DNA from 2 places in the Arthrobacter sp. JDC6 genome. Region 2 is predicted to be linked to the other one. Evidence: riboswitches for the same ligand, from Rfam matches in the RefSeq annotation. Region 2 holds a riboswitch; the other holds the start of a gene.
The links. A riboswitch is a leader RNA that binds a small molecule or an ion and turns the genes downstream of it on or off. The one in region 2 is predicted to bind glycine.

Region 1: linked by a shared signal. The riboswitch ahead of gcvP (aminomethyl-transferring glycine dehydrogenase) and the one ahead of cycA (D-serine/D-alanine/glycine transporter) in region 2 are both predicted to bind glycine.

The regions. Positions count from the first base shown of each region.
Region 1 is NZ_CM151278.1:3,622,782-3,630,845, forward strand. It holds gene ACV095_RS16770 (TspO/MBR family protein) at 1-314, shown strand, start outside; gene ACV095_RS16775 (L-serine ammonia-lyase) at 361-1,800, opposite strand; gene gcvT (glycine cleavage system aminomethyltransferase GcvT) at 1,944-3,092, opposite strand; gene gcvP (aminomethyl-transferring glycine dehydrogenase) at 3,104-5,962, opposite strand; glycine riboswitch at 6,016-6,123, opposite strand; glycine riboswitch at 6,150-6,247, opposite strand; gene ACV095_RS16790 (TetR/AcrR family transcriptional regulator) at 6,341-6,877, opposite strand; gene ACV095_RS16795 (MFS transporter) at 6,963-8,064, shown strand, end outside.
Region 2 is NZ_CM151278.1:3,987,985-3,996,048, reverse strand. It holds gene glyA (serine hydroxymethyltransferase) at 153-1,475, opposite strand; gene gcvH (glycine cleavage system protein GcvH) at 1,472-1,855, opposite strand; gene gcvT (glycine cleavage system aminomethyltransferase GcvT) at 1,905-3,053, opposite strand; gene gcvP (aminomethyl-transferring glycine dehydrogenase) at 3,063-5,936, opposite strand; glycine riboswitch at 6,097-6,197, opposite strand; glycine riboswitch at 6,489-6,587, shown strand; glycine riboswitch at 6,588-6,683, shown strand; gene cycA (D-serine/D-alanine/glycine transporter) at 6,734-8,064, shown strand, end outside.

The sequences.
Region 1 (8,064 bases), 370 kb from region 2:
CGGCAATGGCTGTCGCAGCGTGGCTGGTCTGGCGCCGGCGGACCAGCAGGACACGTCCGGCAATGGCCGCCTACGCCGTCCAGCTGGTCCTCAATCTTGCCTGGACCCCCGCGTTTTTCGCCCTTTACCCCGCCCTTGGCACGCCGGCCCTGTGGCTGGGGCTGGCCATCATCCTTGCCCTGATCGCCGCCGTCGCAGTAACCGTTGTGTATTTTGGTCCCATCAGCCGCACGGCCGGGCTGCTCCTGCTGCCCTACGTGTCATGGCTGGTGTTTGCGGCCAGCCTGAACTGGTGGGCCGCGGCGCATAACTAAGCGATGGTCTCCGCGTGGCCTGTGGCGTCGCGTTGCCAGGTGGGGATCAGCATTCGACGACGTTGACGGCGAGGCCGCCCATGGCGGTTTCTTTGTATTTGGAGGACATGTCCTTGCCGGTTTCGCGCATGGTGATGATGACTTCGTCCAGGGACACGCGGTGGGTGCCGTCGCCCCAGAGCGCCATTTTCGCGGCGTTGATCGCTTTCGCGGCCGCGATCGCGTTCCGTTCGATGCAGGGGACCTGGACCAGCCCGCCGATCGGGTCACAGGTCAGGCCCAGGTTGTGTTCCATCGCGATTTCCGCGGCGTTCTCCACCTGCGCCGGGGTCCCGCCCATGACCTCGGCCAGGCCCGCGGCCGCCATCGAGGACGCCGACCCCACCTCGCCCTGGCAGCCGACCTCGGCCCCGGAGATCGAGGCCTGTTCCTTGTACAGCACCCCCACCGCGCCCGCGGCCAGCAGGAACCGCACCACCACAGCGTCCCGGTCCTCCTGGGTGGCCTTGTCCATGCCCGGGGCGAAATGCAGGGCGTAGAACAGCACCGCGGGGATGATCCCGGCCGCCCCGTTCGTCGGGGCGGTGACCACCCGCCCGCCGGAGGCGTTCTCCTCATTCACCGCCAACGCCACCAAATTAACCCACTCCTGCCAATACCTGGCATCGAACGGGCCCGCGTCCCACGCCGCATCCGTCTCCTCGACCGGGCCGCCCGCGGATTCCTTCTTCAACCGGTCGTACCAGTCAGGGGCGCGGCGGCGGACCTTCAACCCGCCCGGCAGCACCCCTTCCCGCCTCAACGAGGCGCCCACGCAGCCCTCCATCACCGACCAGATCTGCAGCAGCCCCGCCCGGATCTGCTCCTCGTCCCGGGAGACTTTTTCGTTCACGAGCATCACCTCGGCGATGCCCAACCCGGTCACCGCGCAGTGCCCCAGCAACTCCGCCGCGGTCCGGAACGGCAGCGGCAGCTCCTGTTTGGACGCGTCCAGTTCCTGCTGCGCCGCGTCCTCCTCGCCCTCCCGGACGATGAACCCGCCACCCACCGAGAAAAACGTCGCCGAATGCAGCACCCCACCGGCCGCATCAGTGACCGTGAACGTCATCCCGTTCGTGTGCCGCGGCAACACCGTCAACGGCCGCAGCACCATATCCTTCACCCCGTACGGCAAGGCCACAGCACCGGCCAGGTTCAGCACCCCGGTCTCCGCGATCGAGGCCAGCCGCTCCTCCACCTCGGCGGGCAGGATCAACTCCGGATAGAACCCCTCCAACCCCAACAAAACGGCGGTCATCGTCCCATGCCCATGACCCGTCGCCGCCAACGACCCATACAAATCAACCCGCAACCCCGCCACATCACCCAGGACACCCAGGCCCTTGAGCTCCTCAGCGAACACCGCAGCAGCCCGCATCGGCCCCACAGTATGCGAAGACGAAGGCCCAATCCCGATCGAAAACAGGTCAAAGACACCAACAGCCATAACGGGGTATTTCCTAACTAAATCTGGTTCGGTTGCCGCTCAACCCACTTCCTGTACGTCCTGTCAGCCTCGACACACCGGTCCATGCGCACCAGGGGCCGGCAGAGCCGGACCCGAAGCCCGGCCACGGTGCGGTACAGGGCTTACTTTTGGCGTTTGTAGAACGGGAGGTCGACGACTTCGAATGGCTCCGCCTTGCCACGGAGGTCCACGTCGAGGGCGGTGCCGGGTGCCGAGTATTCGACGTCGACGTAGGCCATGGCGATGGGGTAGCCAAGGGTGGGCGACGGCTGGCCGGAGGTGACTTCGCCAACCGTGGCGCCGTCCTTGAGGACGGGGTAGTGCGCGCGTCCGGCGCGGCGGCCCTGGCCTTTGAGCCCCACGAGGCGGCGGCCGGAGGCGCTGCCGGCTCCGGCTTCCTTTTTGGCGGCCAGGGCGGCTTTGCCGACGAAGTCGCCTTCCTTGGAAAGCGCGACGACGGGGCCGAGGCCGGCGGCGAACGGGTCGCCCTGCAGCGACAGTTCGTTGCCGTACAGGGGCATTCCCGCTTCGAGGCGCAGGGAGTCACGGGAGGCGAGGCCTGCCGGGGTCAGTTCCCTGTCGTCGGCGACGGCGATCAGTGACTGCCACAGCGCGGGGGCATCGTCGTTGCCCACGAAGATTTCGAACCCGTCCTCACCCGTGTACCCGGTGCGGGCAAGCAGGAGTTCCTTTCCGGCGCCGCCTACCAGGAGGGGCACGCTGACAGCGGCGTAGTACTTCAGCTCAGTGACCAGTGCGTGCTGCGCGGCCGGGACCAGGCGCAGCAGGAGTTCCTGGGCCTTGGGGCCCTGGACGGCGATCAGCGACGTGCGGGCTGAGGCATCCTCCACTACAACATCGAACCCGGCGGCCCGTTCCTGCAGGGCAGCGGCCACCACGGTGGCATTGCCCGCGTTGGGGACCACCAGGAAGACGTCGGTGCCGTCCTGCGCGGCAGGGCGTCGGTAGGTGATGAGGTCGTCGATGATGCCGCCGTCCTCGTTGCAGATCAGCGAGTACTTGGCCTTGCCCACGGCCATGGCGGAGATCTTTCCCACCAGGGCGTAGTCCAGGAAGGCTGCGGCATCCGGGCCGGTCACCCAGACCTCGCCCATGTGGGAAAGGTCGAACAGGCCGGCAGCCTTGCGGACGGCGTGGTGTTCAGCAAGCTCCGAGCTGTACTTCAGCGGCATCTGCCACCCGCCGAAGTCCGTGAAGGAAGCTCCAAGCTTCTTGTGCTCGTCGTAAAGCGCGGTGTATTTCTCGGTCATGGCGCCGGTCCTTAGTTTTCGAAGTCTTCCAGCGGCGGGCAGGAGCAGATCAGGTTCCGGTCCCCGGCGGCGCCGTCGATCCTGCCCACGGGCGGGAAGTACTTGTCCTGCTTGTGGTGGGCAGGGAAGGCCGCCTGCTCGCGGGGGTAGGCGCGGTCCCAGTCAGAGCTGACGACGGCGGCCGCCGTGTGCGGTGCGCGGCGCAGCGGTGAGTCCGCCACGGCAAAGTCGCCATTGGCCACCTGGTCGATTTCCTTGCGGATGCTGATCATGGCCTCGATGAAGCGGTCGATCTCCGCCAGGTCCTCGGACTCGGTGGGCTCCACCATCAGCGTGCCCGCCACCGGGAAGGACAGGGTGGGGGCGTGGAAACCGAAGTCGATCAGCCGCTTGGCAACATCCTCTGCGGTCACCCCCGTCTTCGCCGTGAGTTCGCGCAGGTCCAGGATGCACTCGTGCGCCACCAGCCCGCCTTCACCGGTGTACAGGACCGGGAAGTACTCGTTCAGGCGGGACGCGACGTAGTTGGCCGCCAGCAGCGCGGACTTGGTGGCCTCGGTCAGGCCCTCACCGCCCATCAGCTTCACGTACGCCCACGAAATCGGCAGCACGCCGGCCGAACCGAACCGGGACGCCGAGATCGCCACACCGTGCCCGGCTTCGTGCGCCGCCTTGTTCGCGTCGCCCGGCATGAACGGTGCCAGGTGCGCCTTGGCGGCAACGGGCCCGACGCCGGGTCCCCCGCCGCCGTGCGGGATGCAGAAGGTCTTGTGCAGGTTCAGGTGGGACACGTCCCCGCCGAACTGGCCCGGCTGGGCCAGCCCTACCAGGGCGTTGAGGTTGGCGCCGTCGATGTAGACCTGGCCGCCGGCAGCATGCACAGCGTCACAGACTTCGCGGACATCCCCATCGTAGACACCGTGGGTGGAGGGGTAGGTGATCATGATGCAGGATAGGACGTCCTTGTTGGCCTCGATCTTGGCCGTCAGGTCGTCGTGGTCGATGGTGCCGTCGGCAGCCGTGGCCACGACGACCACCTTCATGCCCGCGAGCACGGCGGAGGCGGCGTTGGTACCGTGCGCCGAGGCCGGGATCAGGCACACGTTGCGCTGCTGCTCGCCCCGGGAATGGTGGTAGCCGCGGATCGCGAGCAACCCGGCGAGCTCGCCCTGCGAGCCCGCGTTGGGCTGGATGGACACCTGGTCATACCCGGTGATCTCGGCGAGGTCCGCTTCCAGGCCGGCGATGAGTTCGCGCCAGCCTTCGGTCTGGGAGTCCGGGGCGAACGGGTGGATCGAGGCAAACTCCGGCCAGGAAATGGCTTCCATCTCGGCCGTGGCGTTCAGCTTCATGGTGCATGAACCCAGCGGGATCATGGTGCGGTCCAGCGCCAGGTCGCGGTCCGAGAGCTTGCGGATGTAACGCAGCAGCTGGGTTTCAGACCGGTGCGTGTTGAAGACCGGGTGCTGCAGGTAGTCGGAGGAACGCTCGACGGCGGCCTCCAGCCCAAAGCCCTGGCCCTCGCCCTGGACCTCGGCAACCGTGGCGCCAAAGACGTCGGCAACCTGGGCGACGATGGCCACCGTCGTGGTTTCATCGAGGGCGATGCCTACGGTGTCGGCGTCGACGCTGCGCAGGTTGATGCCCCGCGCCTCGGCGTCGGCGATGATGCCAGCAGCCCGTCCGGGGACCCGGACCGTAAGGGTGTCGAAGAAGCTCGTGTGCAGCACCTCGACGCCGGCGGCCGCAAGCGAGGCCGCCAGGCTACGGGCGTGGCGGTGCGCCGTTTGGGCAATCGCCTTCAGGCCGTCGGGGCCGTGGTAAACGGCGTACATGGACGCAACGATGGCCAGCAGCGCCTGGGCGGTGCAGATGTTGGACGTGGCCTTCTCGCGGCGGATGTGCTGCTCGCGGGTCTGCAGTGCCAACCGGTAGGCAGGCGTGCCGGCGTCGTCCTTTGACACCCCAACCAGGCGGCCAGGCAAGGAACGCTCCAGGCCTTTGCGGACAGCCATGTAGGCGGCATGGGGGCCCCCAAAGAACAGCGGCACGCCAAAACGCTGGGCTGAGCCGACGGCAATGTCCGCGCCCTGCTCGCCCGGAGGTGTGATCAGTGTCAGGGCCAGCAGGTCCGCAGCGACCGTGACCAGCGCGCCCCGGTCCTTCGCTGCAGAGATCACCGCGGACTGGTCCCAGACGCGGCCGGAAGCGCCGGGCTGCTGCAGCACGATCCCGTTGATGTCGCCGTCGGGCAGGCCCTTGGACAGGTCGGCGACCTCCACCTCGAAGCCGAGCGCCTCCGCACGCCCCAGCACGATGGCGATGGTCTGCGGCAGCACGTCGATGTCCAGGACGGTCTTGCCGTCTGCCGCGGGCTTGGTCCTGTTGGCGCGGCGCATCAGCAGCACGGCCTCGGCCACCGCCGTTGCTTCATCCAGCAGCGAAGCGTTGGCGATGGGCAGGCCCACAAGGTCCTGCACCATGGTCTGGAAGTTCAGCAGCGCCTCAAGCCGGCCCTGGGAAATCTCCGGCTGGTAGGGCGTGTAGGCGGTGTACCAGGCCGGGGATTCCAGGATGTTGCGGCGGATCACCGGCGGAGTCACGGTGTCGTAGTAGCCCTGGCCGATCATCTGCACCGCCGTCTTGTTCTTGGCGGCAAGCTTCCGCAGTTCCGTGAGGACTTCAACCTCACTGAGGGCGTCCTGCAGGCGAAGGGCGGTGTCCTGGCGGATGACCTTGGGAACCGCGGTGTCCACAAGGGAATCGACCGAGTCGTAGCCCACGGCTTTGAGCATGGTGTCGACGTCGGCCTGGCGGCGCGCGCCGATATGGCGGTCTACGAAAGTGGTGGAGGCTGGGGTAACCGACACGAAGGAACTCCATTTACTCAGGCGGCGAAGGGTACGCCACAGCTATTCGGGTTCCTCCCCGCTCTGTATTGGACCTGAGAGTTTCCGCGTTCCCTGCCTGGGCAGGACCCGCTTGCACCGTCGGTGAGCACAACAGTCCCTACCTCTCCAAAAGAGAATAAGACTGCCTGCTGCTTTCCAGAGGTGCCTCGCCGCGGCGGTACGGGGGCCTGCGAGATTCCTGGGGAGGATTTGCTCCTACGGCGCCTGCCTGTACTTCCGGCAGAACTCTCCCGCCGCAGATCAAAGGCTATTCATTTGTTGGATCATGAAGGCCGGTGACAGCCCTCACAACTTTCTATTGTCCTACGCGGCAACCCCTCCCGGCAAATGACGGAGCTACCTGCGGAGCCGTTCCAGCGCGGCCAGGAGTTCCTCCACGTCAGCGGCCGCTCCCCCGGCCGGCGCAGGGGCCACGGACAGCATGGCGTTGAAGTACAGGCCGTCCCCCATATAGAGGACTGCCTTGGCCAGCCCAGGTCCCACATCCGCAGCAATTTCGTCCAGCCAGCGCTGCTGGATGGCCGCGAAGCGGCGCCGCGTCTCCTCGTGGGCCACCTCTGCAAGCCGGGTGGCGGCCACGATGGCACGGTCCAAAGGGGTATCCGCCCAGACCGAGGAACGGATGAAGTAGGCCGCGGCGCCTTCAGCTGCCGACGCCATGGCATCGGCATCCTCGCCCGCCAGGCCCTCCAGGCGGTCGAGCAACACGGCAATCATGGCTTCCTTGTTGGGAAAGTGGTAGAGGAGGCCGCCTTTGGATACGCCGGCCCTGCGCGCCACGGCATCGAGGGTGGCCGCCCGCTCACCCACTTCAATCAGCAGGGACTCGAAGGCGTCAAGGACCGCGTCACGGGCAACAGGCTTTCGGGGCATGCCCTCCATCATGCCCTCCCCCGTGCAGGAATAAGGAAAACCATCGCATTTTTAAACTATACCGTCCGGACGGTATAGTTATCTCATGACCACTTCCATCGAGAGTTCTGCAACCGGGCAGGCAAGCAGCACTTCCGTGCGTCCTCCGTGGCGCGACTGGCTGGCGCTGGGGCTGCTGATGTTTCCCGTGCTGCTGGTGGCGGTGGACAACACCGCACTGACGTTCGCGCTGCCGGCCATCGCCCGGGCCCTGGAACCCACGGGCGTGCAGCTGCTGTGGATCGTTGACGCCTACCCCCTGGTGCTGGCCGGGCTGCTGGTATCAATGGGAAGCCTCGGCGACCGGATTGGGCGGCGGAGGCTGCTCATCCTTGGCAGCATCGGCTTTGCCGCGCTGTCCGTTGCGACGGCTTTTGCACCCGCGCCGGAATGGCTCATCGCCGGCCGCGCCGCCCTGGGATTCTTCGGCGCCATGCTGATGCCGTCCACCTTGTCGCTGATCCGCAACATTTTCCCCGAGCCCAATCGCCGCAGGCTGGCCGTCGCCATCTGGGCCGCCGGATTCTCCGGCGGCGCGGCCCTGGGTCCGATCTTCGGCGGCTGGCTGGTGGAGCACTTCTGGTGGGGTGCCGTCTTCCTGGTGGCGGTCCCCCTCATGCTCCCCCTGCTGGCGTTTGGACCGGCCCTCATCCCGGAATCGAAGGATCCGGCACCCGGCAAGGTGGACATCCCCAGCATCCTGCTCTCCATGCTGGTCATGGTGCCCGTTGTCTACGGGATCAAGGCAGTTGCCACCGAAGGTCCAGGGGCGGCAGGTCTGGGCGCCATCGCCTTCGGCCTGGCCATGGGGGCGGTGTTCGTGCAGCGGCAGCAGCGGCTGGCGCACCCCCTGCTGGACATGTCCCTGTTCCGGAACAGGGTGTTCAGCATGGCCATCAGCGCCAACATCCTTGCCCTGTTCTCCTTCAACGGCTTCATCCTGTTCCTCGCCCAGCACCTCCAACTCCTCGAGGGAATGACGCCGTCCGCAGCCGGCGTTGCCATGATCCCGGCACTGGCCGCCACGGTGGTGGCCGGCCTGGTGGTGGTGCCGCTGGTCCGCAAGGTCCGCCCGGGATACGTGGTGGCAGCGGGGTTGGCGTTCAGTGCCACCGGCTACACCATGGTGGCATTCGGGAACCACGACG
Region 2 (8,064 bases):
GTCCGTGCCCAAGGTGCCTTGCCCCCGGCCCCTGTGGGAGCGGTATCCGGAAGCGTGCGTCTAAGGGAGCGATACGTCCGCTCAGCGGGCGTCTTCGCGACCGAGCACGCGGAGGATGCCGCTCCCACCGGGCCAAAGGCGACCAGAAACGGTCAGGACAGAGGTGCCACGCCCGGGTAGAGCGGGTGCGCCGAAGCCAGGACCTCGACGCGGTGACGCAGACCGGAGAGGTCGGCGTCGGCGTCGGCGATCAAAGCTTGGGCGATGATGTCCGCAACCTCGCGGAAGGCGTCCTCGCCGAACCCGCGGGTGGCCAGTGCGGGCGTGCCGATGCGCAGGCCTGAGGTGACCATCGGCGGGCGGGGGTCGAAGGGAACGGCGTTGCGGTTGACGGTGATGTCAATGGCGGCGAGCCGGTCTTCGGCCTGCTGCCCGTCGAGGTCGCAGTTGCGCAGGTCGACCAGGACCAGGTGCACGTCGGTGCCGCCCGAGATCACGCTGATGCCCTTGGCGGTGACGTCCGGCTGGACCAGGCGTTCCGCCAGGAGGCGGGCACCGGCAAGGACTCGCTCCTGCCGCTCGCGGAACTCTTCGGACGCTGCGATCTTGAACGCCACGGCCTTGCCGGCGATCACGTGTTCCAGCGGGCCACCCTGCTGACCGGGAAACACAGCCGAGTTGATCTTCTTGGCGATGTCGGCGTCGTTGGTCAGGATGATGCCGCCGCGCGGACCGGCCAGGGTCTTGTGCGTGGTGGACGTGGTGACGTGGGCGTGCGGCACCGGCGACGGGTGCAGCCCGGCCGCCACCAGTCCGGCGAAGTGCGCCATATCCACCATCAGGTGGGCCCCCACGGAGTCGGCGATCCGGCGGAATTCTGCGAAGTCCAGCTGGCGGGCGTAAGCGGACCAGCCGGCCACGATCAGCTGAGGCTTGTGCTCCTGGGCCAGCCGTTCCACCTCTGCCATGTCGATGGTGTGGGTGTCCTCGCGGACCTGGTACGGGACCACGTTGTAGAGCCTGCCGGAGAAGTTGATCCGCATGCCGTGGGTCAGGTGGCCGCCGTGCGCCAGGTTGAGGCCCATGATGGTGTCGCCGGGCTTGATCAGGGCGTGCATGACGGAGGCGTTGGCCTGTGCACCGGAGTGTGGTTGGACGTTGGCGAACCCGGCGCCGAAGAGGTCCTTGACCCGGTTGATGGCGAGTTGCTCGATGACGTCCACGTGCTCGCAGCCGCCGTAGTAGCGCTTGCCGGGGTAGCCTTCGGCGTACTTGTTGGTCAGGACCGAGCCCTGGGCCTGCATGACCGCAGCGGCCGTGTGGTTCTCGGACGCGATCATCTCCAGGCCGTCGCGCTGGCGGCCAAGCTCGTCGTCAATCTTCGCGGCAACCTCAGGGTCCAGGACGGACAGGTCGGCGTTCAGGCTTGGGGAGGCCACCTGCTCGAAGGCGCCCACTTCTGCCGGGGCGCTCACAGCTCGCCGCCGTTTGCTGCTGCGTATTCCTCTGCCGACATGAGCGGGCCTTCCTCGGTAACGGCCACCTTGAAGAGCCAGCCCGCACCGTAGGGATCGCTGTTGATCAGGGCGGGGTCCGTGACCACGCCGTCGTTGATCTCGGTGACCTCACCGGTCACGGGGGCGTAGAGGTCGGAGACGGATTTGGTGGATTCCACCTCGCCGCAGGTCTCGCCGGCCGTCACGGTGGAGCCGACCTCGGGGAGGTCCACGTACACGATGTCGCCCAGGGCGTCGGCAGCAACGGCGGAAATCCCGATCCCCGCGGGGCCGGATCCGTCAACAGCAACCCACTCGTGCTCGGCGGAGTACTTCAGTTCAGAAACAACTTTGCTCATTGTCTACTTTCCTTCTCTTCAAAACCTGTGGTGGTTGGGCGAAATCGATTTACTTCTGGCGCTTGTAAAAGGGGAGGGGGACGACTTCGAAGCGCTCGGGCTTGCCGCGGAGGTCGATGTCCAGGACGGTCCCGACTTCAGCAAATTCGACGTCGACGTAGGCCATGGCGATGGGGTATCCGAGGGTGGGGGAGGGCTGGCCGGAGGTTACTTCGCCCACCAGGGTGCCGTCCTTGAGGACGGGGTAATGGGCGCGGGCAGCGCGGCGTCCGGCACCCTTGAGGCCCACCAGCTTCTGCCCGATGCTTGAACCGACTCCTGCGGCCTTGATGGCGGCCAGGGCGTCCTTGCCTACGAAGCCGCTCTCCTTCGCCAGCGACACCACGGGGCCCAGGCCGGCCGCGTAGGCGTTGACGTGGCGGGAGAGTTCGTTGCCGTAGAGCGGCATCCCGGCTTCGAGGCGGAGCGAGTCGCGTGCGGCCAGTCCGGCTGGAACCAGGCCGGAGCCTTCGCCGGCCTGGAGCAGGGCCTCCCACAGTGCGGGGGCGTCCAGGTTGGGAACGTAGATCTCGAAGCCGTCCTCGCCGGTGTAGCCGGTCCGGGCCACGAGCAGGTCCTGGACCGTACCGTTGACGGCGATGCCCACCTCGACGGCGGCGTAGTACTTGAGCCCGGTGAGCAGTGCGTGCTGTTCGGCCGGGACCAGCGTCAGGAGGATCGCTTCGGAATTCGGTCCCTGGACGGCGATCAGCGAGGTGTTGGCGGAGGCGTCCTCCACAGTGACGTCGAAGGCGGCGGCGCGTTCCAGCAGTTCCTTGGCCACCACTGCGGCGTTGCCCGCGTTGGGCACCACCAGGTACCTGTCCACGCCCTCTTCGGGGGATGGCCGGCGGTAGGTGATGAGGTCGTCGATGATGCCGCCATCGGCGTTGCAGATCAGCGAGTACTTTGCCTTGCCCACGGCCACCGCGGACAGTTTGCCGGCAAGGGCGTAGTCCAGGAAGGCGGCGGCGTCGGGGCCGGTCACCCAGACCTCGCCCATGTGGGAGAGGTCGAACAGGCCGGCCGCCCTGCGCACGGCATGGTGTTCCGCGAGTTCAGACTCGTACTTGAGCGGCATCTGCCACCCGCCGAAGTCCGTGAACGAGGCCCCGGCCTTCTTGTGCTGCTCGAAAAGAGCGGTGTAGTTCTCAGTCATTGGAAGTCCTCAGTTCTCAAATTCGGCTGTGCTGTCCTCGAACGCTTCGAGGGGCGGGCAGGAGCAGACCAGGTTCCGGTCGCCGGCGGCGCCGTCGATCCGGCCGACGGGCGGGAAATACTTGTCCTGGCGGAGAGAGGCAACGGGGAAGGCCGCCTGCTCCCGCGGGTAGGCGCGGTCCCAGCCAGAGCTGACGACGGCGGCCGCCGTGTGGGGTGCGTTGCGCACCGGGGATGCCTCCAGGGTGATGTCGCCGCTGGCCACCTGCTGGATCTCGCCATGAATGGTGATCATGGCCTCGATGAAGCGGTCGATCTCGGCCAGGTCCTCGGACTCGGTGGGCTCCACCATCAGCGTGCCCGCGACAGGGAACGAAAGGGTGGGTGCGTGGAAACCGAAGTCGATCAGCCGCTTGGCCACGTCCTCGGCCGTGACTCCCGTCTTCGCCGTGAGTTCGCGCAGGTCCAGGATGCACTCGTGCGCCACCAGCCCGCCTTCACCGGTGTAGAGGACCGGGAAGTATTCGTTCAGGCGGGACGCGACGTAGTTGGCCGCCAGCAGCGCGGACTTGGTGGCCTCGGTCAGGCCCTCACCGCCCATCAGCTTCACGTACGCCCACGAAATCGGCAGCACGCCGGCCGAACCGAACCGGGACGCCGAGATCGCCACACCGTGCCCGGCTTCGTGCGTCGCCTTGTTCGCGTCGCCCGGCATGAACGGTGCCAGGTGCGCCTTGGCGGCAACGGGCCCGACGCCGGGTCCCCCGCCGCCGTGCGGGATGCAGAAGGTCTTGTGCAGGTTCAGGTGGGACACGTCCCCGCCGAACTGGCCCGGCTGGGCCAGCCCTACCAGTGCGTTGAGGTTGGCGCCGTCAACGTACACCTGGCCGCCCGCGGCGTGGATCGCGTCGCACACCTCGCGGACATCGGAGTCGTACACGCCGTGCGTGGACGGGTACGTGATCATGATGGCCGAGAGGACGTCCTTGTTGGCCTCGATCTTGGCCGTCAGGTCGTCGTGGTCGATGGTGCCGTCGGCAGCCGTGGCAACCACCACCACCTTCATGCCCGCGAGCACGGCGGAGGCGGCGTTGGTGCCGTGCGCCGAGGCCGGGATCAGGCAGACGTTGCGCTGCTGCTCGCCCCGGGAATGGTGGTAGCCGCGGATCGCGAGCAGCCCGGCGAGTTCGCCCTGCGAGCCCGCGTTGGGCTGGATGGACACCTGGTCATACCCGGTGATCTCGGCGAGGTCCGCTTCCAGGCCGGCGATGAGTTCGTGCCAGCCTTCGGTCTGGGAGTCCGGGGCGAACGGGTGGATCGAGGCGAACTCCGGCCAGGAAATGGCTTCCATCTCGGCCGTGGCGTTCAGCTTCATGGTGCATGAACCCAGCGGGATCATGGTGCGGTCCAGCGCCAGGTCGCGGTCCGAGAGCTTGCGGATGTAACGCAGCAGCTGGGTTTCAGACCGGTGCGTGTTGAAGACCGGGTGCTGCAGGTAGGCCGAGGAACGCAAAATAGTGTCGGGCAGTTCGAATCCCTGGGCGTCACCCACCGGACCGGCGCCAAAGGCGACGGCGACGGCGGAAAGTGTTGCCGCCGTCGTCGTCTCATCAACGGAGACGCCCACCGTGTCCGGATCGATGAAGCGCAGGTTGATGCCGCGGGCTTCAGCGGCGGTGATCACCTTGGCGGCCTTGCCCGGAACGCGGACGGTGAGGGTGTCGAAGAAGGAGTCCGTGACCAGTTCGCGGCCCAGTGACGTGAGTGCTGTTGCCAGGACCCTGGCCTTGTGGTGGACGGTCTCTGCGATCGCCTTCAGGCCGTCGGGGCCGTGGTAAACGGCGTAGAAGGAGGACACGATGGCCAGCAGCGCCTGGGCGGTGCAGATGTTGGACGTGGCCTTCTCGCGGCGGATGTGCTGCTCGCGGGTCTGCAGGGCCAACCGGTAGGCAGGCGTGCCGGCGTTGTCCTTGGAGACGCCCACGATCCTGCCCGGGAGGGTACGTTCCATTCCCTTTTGGACGGCCATGTAGGCGGCGTGCGGCCCCCCAAAGAACAGCGGCACGCCAAAACGCTGGGTGGAGCCGACGGCAATGTCCGCGCCCTGCTCGCCCGGAGGTGTGATCAGTGTCAGGGCCAGCAGGTCCGCAGCCACGGTGACCAGCGCGCCCCCGTCCTTGGCAGCGGCGATCACGGCGGATTGGTCCCACACGCGGCCGGAGACCCCGGGCTGCTGCAGCACGACGCCGTTGATGTCGCCGTCGGGCAGGCCCTTGGACAGGTCGGCGACCTCCACCTCGAAGCCGAGCGCCTCCGCCCGGCCCAGCACGATGGCGATGGTCTGGGGGAGGCAGTCGGCGTCGAGCACCGTCTTGCCGTCCTTCGCTGCCTTGGACCTGTTGGCGCGGCGCATCAGCAGCACGGCCTCGGCCACCGCCGTTGCCTCGTCCAGCAAGGAAGCGTTGGCTACCGGGAGCGCCGTCAGGTCCTGCACCATGGTCTGGAAGTTCAGCAGCGCCTCAAGCCGGCCCTGGGAAATCTCCGGCTGGTAGGGCGTGTAGGCGGTGTACCAGGCCGGGGATTCCAGGATGTTGCGGCGGATCACCGGCGGAGTCACGGTGTCGTAGTAGCCCTGGCCGATCATCTGGACTGCCGTCTTGTTCTTGGCGGCAAGCTTCCGCAGTTCCGTGAGGACTTCAACCTCGCTGAGGGCGTCGGTCAGCTTGAGCGCAGTTTCCTGGCGGATGGGCGCGGGGACGGCCACGTCAACCAGGCCATCCAGGCTGTCGTAGCCGATGGCCTTGAGCATGGTGTCGATGTCGGCCTGGCGGCGCGCGCCGATATGGCGGTCAACAAACGATGTTGGATGCGAATGAATCGTCATGAGGAACTCCAGATCTGGCCGGCCGAAGGTGGCACGGCGTGGGATGGGTTCCTCCCCGCTCTGTATTGGACCTGAGAGATTCCGCGTTGCCTGCTGTTGGCAGGGGACCGCTTGCACCGTCGGTGAACCAGGCAGAAGCCTGATTGCTTTCCAGAGTCGCCTCGCCGTGACGGTACGGGGGCCTGAGAGATTCCTGGGGAGGATTTGCTCCTACGGCGCCTGACCGGTGTTTCGCCGGGAGGACTCTCCCGTCACAGCTCGAAAGGCTTATTCAAATGTGGGTGATTCGGCTCACAAGGTACCGGGATAGACCCGTCCGTGGCAAATCGGGCGGCTTCCGTGCGGGGCTCGAGGGGCACGTGACGCCGTTCTTCCCCGCTTGTGTCGGGAGGGGTTTGACATTCGATCGTGACGGACACCACACTGAACCCCGGGATTGGCGCCGCCGGTGGCTGGCTCAGCGTATCCGGAGCAGCCCACCAGTCGGCGCCTGTCCCATTGCATGACCGGCCGTGGCCCAAAAAGCCTGCGGCTTCCAACTGAATACGCCTTCGACCTGCGGCGGGAGAGCCCTGCCGGGTACATCCAGCAGGCGCCGTAGGAGCAAACCCTCCCCAGGAAACTCTCAGGCCCACGTACCGCCGCGGACAGGCAACTCTGGAAAGCAGCCGGGCATGACCCTGGCTCACCGGCGGTGCAAGCGGCTTTTGCTGCGGAAACTCTCAGGTCCACTACAGAGCGGGGAGGAACCAAATCTTTTGCGGCACCCAAAAGCCGCTTTATCGATGGAGTTCCTCATGGCGATTCATCCCCCCACGTCCAACGGCGAACCAGCCCGCAGCCAAGGCGCTGCCACGGCAGCCCGCAGCGAGCCTCCCCACCTGGAGCGGCAGCTCACCAACCGGCATATCCAGCTCATCGCCATCGGCGGCGCGATCGGCACGGGCCTGTTCATGGGTTCCGGCAAGACCATCTCCGCGGCCGGCCCATCCGTGATCTTCGTATACATGATCATCGGCTTTATGCTTTTCTTCGTCATGCGGGCCATGGGTGAACTGCTGCTCAGCAACCTGAACTACAAGTCCTTCAGTGATTTCGCCGCCGATCTCCTGGGGCCGTGGGCCGGATTCTTCACCGGCTGGACGTACTGGTTCTGCTGGGTGATCACCGGAATCGCCGACGTCATCGCCATCGCAGGGTACTCAAAGGAACTTTGGCCGGCGCTGCCACTTTGGGTCCCGGGCCTGGCCACGGTGGGCATCCTGCTCCTGCTGAACCTCGCCACCGTCAAGGCGTTCGGCGAGACCGAGTTCTGGTTCGCCCTCATCAAGATCGTCGCCATCGCAGCCCTGATCATCGTGGGACTCTTCATGATCTTCACCGGTTTCCAGAGCGACGCGGGCACCGCAAGCTTCACCAACCTGTGGAGCCATGGCGGGTTCTTCCCCAATGAGTTCATGGGCTTCGTGGCCGGATTCCAGATCGCAGTCTTCGCCTTCGTAGGCATCGAACTGGTGGGAACCACCGCCGCCGAGGCCAAGAACCCCGAGCGCACGCTGCCCAAGGCCATCAACGCCATCCCCGTCCGCGTGCTGCTCTTCTATGTCGGTGCGCTGGTCATCCTGATGGCGGTCACCCCGTGGACCCAGTTCGCCGCCGGCCACAGCCCCTTTATCGGGATGTTCTCCCTGGCCGGCCTCGGCGCCGCGGCCACGGTGGTCAACCTGGTGGTCCTGACTTCGGCGATGTCCTCCGCGAACTCCGGCATCTACTCCACGTCCCGCATGGTCTTCGGCCTGGCCCAGGAAGGCGACGCCCCCGGTATCTTCAGCCGGCTCTCCACGAGGAAGGTGCCCAGCAACGCGCTGTTCCTGTCCTGCGTCCTGCTGCTGTCCGGCGTCGTACTCATGTATGCCGGCCAGGATGTTGGCATGGCCTTTGAAATGGTGACCACCGTGTCTGCGGTCTGCTTCGTCTTCGTCTGGTCGATCATCCTCGCCAGCTACATCTCCTTCCGGCGCCGCCGGCCGCACCTGCATGCGGCGTCGAAGTTCAAGATGCCCGGTGGCATTCCCGCCGTGTGGGTGGTGTACGCATTCTTCGCCTTCGTCCTTTGGGCCCTTACCAC